Regions from separate parts of the Bacillus sp. CGMCC 1.16607 genome, predicted to be linked through region 2. Evidence: riboswitches for the same ligand, from Rfam matches in the RefSeq annotation. Region 2 holds a riboswitch; each other region holds the start of a gene.
The links. Region 2 has a riboswitch for cyclic di-GMP ahead of ACFSO7_RS02520 (hypothetical protein). Riboswitches for the same ligand answer to the same signal wherever they lie in the genome.
Positions count from the first base shown of each region.

Region 1: it holds a riboswitch for cyclic di-GMP, as region 2 does, so the genes downstream of both, ACFSO7_RS23425 (putative bifunctional diguanylate cyclase/phosphodiesterase) here and ACFSO7_RS02520 (hypothetical protein) in region 2, are expected to answer to the same signal.
Region 3: it holds a riboswitch for cyclic di-GMP, as region 2 does, so the genes downstream of both, ACFSO7_RS21765 (Spo0E family sporulation regulatory protein-aspartic acid phosphatase) here and ACFSO7_RS02520 (hypothetical protein) in region 2, are expected to answer to the same signal.

Region 1 is NZ_JBHUJX010000036.1:203,335-205,609, reverse strand. Features, by position in the region: gene ACFSO7_RS23430 (MFS transporter) at 1-686, shown strand, start outside; cyclic di-GMP riboswitch class I at 926-1,010, shown strand; gene ACFSO7_RS23425 (putative bifunctional diguanylate cyclase/phosphodiesterase) at 1,099-2,275, shown strand, end outside.
Region 2 is NZ_JBHUJX010000007.1:261,053-263,327, forward strand. Features, by position in the region: gene ACFSO7_RS02520 (hypothetical protein) at 1-1,019, opposite strand, end outside; cyclic di-GMP riboswitch class I at 1,140-1,225, opposite strand; gene ACFSO7_RS02525 (sialidase family protein) at 1,339-2,275, opposite strand, start outside.
Region 3 is NZ_JBHUJX010000026.1:45,552-47,826, reverse strand. Features, by position in the region: gene ACFSO7_RS21780 (hypothetical protein) at 1-23, opposite strand, end outside; gene sda (sporulation histidine kinase inhibitor Sda) at 142-261, opposite strand; gene ACFSO7_RS21770 (hypothetical protein) at 581-718, opposite strand; gene ACFSO7_RS21765 (Spo0E family sporulation regulatory protein-aspartic acid phosphatase) at 737-925, opposite strand; cyclic di-GMP riboswitch class I at 959-1,042, opposite strand; partial or broken gene ACFSO7_RS21760 (spore germination protein) at 1,444-2,275, shown strand, end outside.

The DNA.
Region 1 (2,275 bases), on a different contig from region 2:
TTTTAGGAGTGGCAACCTTAATGATTATTGCTTTTATAGGCCTATTTATTTTAATGCCAAAAACCAATCAACAAAGTGCTTCAAAATCGAAAACATCCTTATTAGATCCATTTCGGGCTTTAAAGCATCGATCCCTTCTAGTGTTGGGGATTGCAGCGGCACTTTATAACTTTGGGTTCTTTACCTTGTTGGCATACGCTCCCTTTGTTATGGGGTTAGATGAACATGGTTTAGGCTTTGTGTTCCTAGGTTGGGGTATATTATTGGCAATTACTTCAGTATTCATGGCACCCAAACTTCAACAATGGTTTGGAACGATTAAATCCATGTGTATGATGTTGAGCTTATTTGCCTTACTACTAGTCGCAATGGGACTTTGGACATCTACACAATGGGTGATTATCGTTGCGGTTATTGCTGCTGGAGCCTTATTAGGGAATAATAATACATTAATTACTACCGCTGTCATGAATGCGACAACGGTCGAACGATCTACCGCATCGGCAGCATACAGCTTCCTACGCTTCTTAGGGGGTGCCGTAGCACCATTTTTGGCAGGGAAGTTAGCTGAAATTTTCAACCCGCATATTCCATTTTTTGTGGGTGCAGGGTTTGTCCTTGTTTCAGTGCTTTTCATCTGGTTCAATCAGAAACATTTAAAGCATGTCGATCATGCTGCACATTAGAAACAAGGGGTAGCCCTTGTTTTTTTGTCTAGTAGATTTATATAGAAAGTTCTAATTTGCTAATTTTTAAAGAATAATTTACCAGATTTTGAAGGATATACGGAAAAACGGCCTGCTGATATAATAGTTCCAAAGTCTTAAGTTGAAAGTTTGTTAATCGGTAACTATTGAAACATTCATTATAAATGATATACCAATATACTACTTAGTAGATTATTTATTAAAAAATTCATATTTTTCTTTTGAAAAGGCAAACCTGTTGAAAGATGGGGACGCAAAGCTACAGACCTAAGGGAGCGAACCTATGGTGGCTGAGTTACCTGAGGAATAACTTTATAAAGGTTATGTCCACTTGGAGATGACCTTTTGTTGTAGCTATTTTTAATCGAATGATTCATTGTGAGGGTTTATGATGCTAACCATAAAACGTCCAGCAACTCTGTTTGTTATAATCTATACGATGGTTTTTTACGTCTGGCTTTTTATCTTTAAGGAAAATGACATGCTACGTATTTTAGGAACGAGTGTCCTGTCATTTTTAGCTGGAAGTATAAGTTTTATATGGATGTTACAAACGAAACGGAAAATCGATAACAAACCAAGGAAGTTTTGGCTACTTTTAAATATCGGTATTATTTTCTATCTTATAGGTCATATTATTTTGTTTTATTCTCAAATAATAAATAAGGTATCTCTATACAGTACCTGGGGATATTTCATGTGGCTAGTTGCCTATTTCTTTTTTTTACTCGCCTTAATCTATCAAACAAAGGTGATTAGTAGTGCTGTTCCAAAGGGGCCATTTCAATTCAATATTTTTATTTTCATGATTATTGCAGCGACAATCAGTATTCACTTTTTAATTAAGCCTATATGGGAAGCTACCAATCAATCATTTGGAATCACTTTCATGAAATTAACATATCCAATCCTTGATTTGAGCATCTTATTTGTTCTAATTAGTCTTTATTACCTATCTCGGTATACAAAGAAAAGGGGAATGACTTTATTCATTTCTTTAGGATTCGGCTTACAAATATTGACCGATACGATGTATGCCTATCTATCCTATATTGAAGAATATCAAATTGGAAGCTTTATTGACCCATTATGGCCGATCGCTCTTTTAATCATAGGATTTGGCAGCTTTTGTGAGAAAGAGAATATTAATGAGCAGTCAGAAGGTAAGAATTCTGAATATTCAGGCCGTGCGGATATTTTCCCTTATATAGGTGTTGTTTTTTTACTATTATTAGCGATCCATTCTTATTACCGTGTGTTGAATACATTAAGTTTTGGTGTAATTATTACGATGCTCATTGTTATATTCCACCAGCTTGCCATTTTGAAAAAAAATAAAAACTTAATGAGTGAATACAAGTATTTGGCCTATCATGACCCGTTAACGGGATTAGAAAATCGGACCAAATTTGTTGAGGATCTGAACCGGACCTTAGCCCGAGCAAAAAGTAGTCATCTTACGATGGCACTTATATTAATTGATTTAGACCGTTTTAAAAATGTGAATGATACACTAGGTCATCATATAGGAGACAAGTTATTAATTGAAGCTGCGGAACGATTAAAAT
Region 2 (2,275 bases):
GAGTCGACTGAAACAATAGTGGCTCCTGATTCCCAAGAGACATCTACCTTTAAGTCTTTAACTATTTTCCCATTAAAATCATATAGTGAAAGAGATTCTTCATCATAGTTTGCACCCACGATAAGCTTTCTCTTTAGATCAACATCGTACACTAGGTTTATCTTTGTAGGAGTATTAACTGTAGTATTTGTTGCAAAATCATAATAGACGGAGGCATCCTTCTCATAGTCATTCACAACCAACCCACTTTTTACAACTTGATAGTTGCTACCATCACAAACACTTGCCCCATAAAGCTTGGAAACTAGCTTTGTTAGCTGCTTTGCACCTTTTCCATCTAAACCACTCTTAAACAACTTTTTGTCTTTGATAAAATAGATCGAATCCTTCTCAACCCAAAAATCATCAACAGCACTTAAAATAGCATTTTTCTTCTTCCCATCTATAGAAGCCTTTATTACCGTGAATTTGCCCATTTCACTATTTTCTATTCGAGCATAATAAATATTAGCTCCCACTACTTCAAAGGATTCTACTGTATTGGATGAAATCCAATCAGGTGTGACTTTCATGACTTTACCAGCACTGTTTCTTTTATATATTTCAAGAATTTCAGCACCGCCGCCACCACAACTACCACCCATATACATACTCATGCCAAGAAATTTTGTATAATATAGTTCTTTTCCGACAGCTTGAACATCTTGTAATGGCCGTACGTTTCGAGTAAACATATCTTGTTTTTTATAATCCTCAGCAGTAGCAGGGCGATCATTGGTATAAAAAAAACCACCCATTAACTTTCCTAGCTTGTCTACCTCCTTTAATTCATAAACACTATCTTTTATAACTAACTTCGATTTTCCGTTAGGTACTGAACTATAGATACCTGGGACCGTGCTTTGATCACCTTTAACGGTAAAAATGGTTTCTTGTGTTGCTGCTGTTGCGGATATTTGTGATATAGCAAGCATGGAAAGTACAGTTGCTGCAATCAGCTTTCTATTCATCTTTTTCATATCCAACTTCCCCCTTTTCCTATTCTTTTGAAAACGCTTATTTAACCAATCAAAAAAGCCCAGCAAACCCGTTCACCATACGGGTATTTGCTCGGCTGCAAAATACTTCCATTCAAAAATAATTGCAACCCGGCGATCATTGTTCCATGAACTTTAGACCCGTAGCTTTGCGTCCCTCCCTTTCGAAAGGTTTGCCAAATATGAAACTTTATTACTATAACATTAGCGAATAAATTCTACCATAATACCCAAATTTATGTAAGTAATTTCTCCTTTTTCTTAATAGGTAAAATATTACAACCATAGGGTGTCAGGCACCCTATGGTTTCACCAACCTACTCGCATACTTGATCACACTATTTTCACCAACAAAAATATATTTACCGTATGCTTTAATCCCGTCCAGCATTCTTTTCGTGCCATTCGTATCAAAATTAGAGTTTTCAATAGGGATTGCAACTTCTTTCCACTTTACTCCGTCCTTTGAGACATAGTAAGCATTGTAGGGTACATATTCCCCATTAATTTCCTTAAACGAGTCGTTGAAAGCATAAAAATAACCATCAAAAGTAGTAAGCAATTCAATGTTTGCTTCACCTATATTTGTCTTCACCTGTAACCACTTTGTTCCGTCCTTAGACACCCATGCATTGGATAAATTATATCGACTAACGGCGACATATCGTCCACCCGTATAGGTCATCCAGGCGTCACTTAATTTAATGGATTGAACGGTTGTCCACTTCGTTCCATTTGTCGATTTCATGATTTTCGTATAACTATTTCCATTATTATGCACCTGGAAGGTACCAACTACTTGCTTGCCATCCCAAATCATGGAGGTCAACCAATAATCATCAAGACCTTTGATATGTGTCCATGTAAGCCCATCCTTCGAGGTGAAAGTACCGGTTGTTTGATCTGTCGCTACAAAAAATTTCCCAGTCCAGAGAATATTCCTTAGTTGCCCATCCTTTCTCATAGAGGGAATATTCACCTTTTTCCAATTGACTGCATCAGTTGATACATAGGCTCCATAATGACCGACGGCAACGAAGCGGCCAGCACCCCATGCGACATCATATAAGTTCTTCCTCCACTTTCTCCCTTCCATTGCAAACGGATTGCTACTCGTCCACTTTACACCATCATCTGTATAAATTGCCGTTCCATCAAGCCCTACAGCAACCGACCTTTTTCCATTCGTCGCAATTCCGCCTAATTCAACGTTATAAACCGTACCAACTAACCGATAG
Region 3 (2,275 bases), on a different contig from region 2:
TCCAATACTTCTAATTCGTGCATGTATATCTCCTCCTCAACACATTAGTATTATACTAGTGTGTTTTAAAATGGGCATAGATGAATTTATTGTATTGCCACTAGTTCAATAGGATTATCAAAACAACTCATAATTTTTTGTCTAAGTTTTATCCAAAAGCTCTCTTTTAATGCTCTCTTTTTTCATTAGCACAACAAAATCTTTATCTAGATTTGACTTAAAGTAAGTTTCAATCAACACTTCATCCCTAATATTTTTCATGATTTTCCCCTCTTTAATTGAAAAATATTGCAGAGTTTCTTCTTTACTTTTAAATTTATCTATTTTGTTCGAATTACTTTAATTTAAATTGATTAGATGAGACTAATTAATAATTTATTTTCAGCTATATGTGCTTGAATTTCAAATGTTTTTGATATATCTCTATCTACCGTTAAGCATATATTTTATGATTTTTCTTATAGGTTTTGACTGTGTAAGCGCAAAATTTAAAGCCGAAATTTTCAGGGTAGCAATTTGTACTGAATTTTAAAACTTCAGAATGATAAAACAGTTACCATTCAAAGGTAATTTATAGTACCTACTTCTTTAGAAGTACGCTATATTCTTCTCTTATCACAGATTTTTGCCACTTTATTTGCTCTTTCTGTTCTTGTTCTTTTAAATGAAGTTCGATAGTTATTGGATCTTTGTTTTTTATAGGTTTCTTTTTAACCAAAGTACACTCCTCCAAATATTAAGTATGGGTTTTTATTAACTCTATATGCTTAGCTATCTTTTGATCCAAATATTGGCTTATCTCAAGGACTAATGAGTCATCTATTCTACCAGTTTGATCTCGAGCCATGTACATTAATCTTCTTAAGATATAAATATCCTTATTTATCATATCTAAATAATTTTCCCTACAAAAATCTCCATCCAAATTACATTCCCCCTTTATTTATTAGGAGTAAACTTTGGTAACATGTGGGCATATTTTCATAACTTAGCCCCTATAGTTTGCGTCACCATCTATCGAATGTTTTTGCCATTTTGCATTTAAGTGCAACTGGTTTATAAGGAAAACGGAGCTGATAAGTTAAATATACTATGTTTTCAGAATATTCACAACTATTTAGATTTATTTTTCGACATTTTTTTACAATCAAAATTTTATTGAATATTAAAGCTTACTCATCTGAAATAAAGTCAATACCGTTATCCTAATTTACATTACTCTTAATATTGAATAATTAAGATACAATTAGTAGAAAATAAAATATAAAAAATGATAGGAGTAAGTATATGTTTAATAAATTATCATCTTCACAGGGTGATGCAGATTCTACTGATAGGAATGTGAAATCTAAGGAAGGGAATTTTTTATCTAAAATTAATGACCTTAAAATGTATTACCCAGATTTAGTAGTCAAGACAATTTAAAATTTCCACCTAGTATATATAGGTTATTTAATTGATGATGAAGAATTGGTAAGATTTGTAATTACTCATTTACAAAATATAAGTGAGAGTGAAATTAATTTCGAATTAATAAAATCTAATTTACCAATTGGAAGAATCGAAGAAGCTAATGATCATAATGGGATTGTTGAGCAAATACTAAAAGGATTTATTTGTATTGTTATTTCTAATCATCAAAGAGTAGTAATGATTAACTTGCAAAAAAATTTAGAAAGAGCCATCCAAAGTTCAGAAAATGAATCAACTATTTTTGGTCCTGATTCAGCCTTTACCGAATCATTGTCAACAAATCTAGCTTTTATTAAAAAAAAATTTAATGATGAAAATCTTATCACTGAGAAACTTGAAGCTGATACTAGAAATAAGACGGAAGTAAGACTTGTTTATATAAATGATATTGCAGATCCTGAAAATGTTCAGACTTTACGTCAAAGAATAAACGACCTTAAAGTAGATGATATTTTAGATAGTACGTATCTTTCACAGCTATTAGACGATGATTCAATTTCCCTTTTTCCTCAATTACTTATTACCGAACTTCCGGATAGAGTATGTTATATGTTATCAAGAGGTAAAATAGCTTTTTTAGTGAATAGAAGTCCAAAAGCAATTATTGCACCAACGTCTTTTTTGAATTTCTTTGAAACAACAGATGATGTATATACCCGCTGGAATATAGGAAGTTTTTTAAGAATTATCCGATATGTATCAATGTTGTTGTCCATTTTATTAACTCCAATGTAAGTTGCTGCTTTAACATTTCACTATCAAGTTATTCCCTCTGCACTTTTAGTTTCTCTAGGAGAGTCAC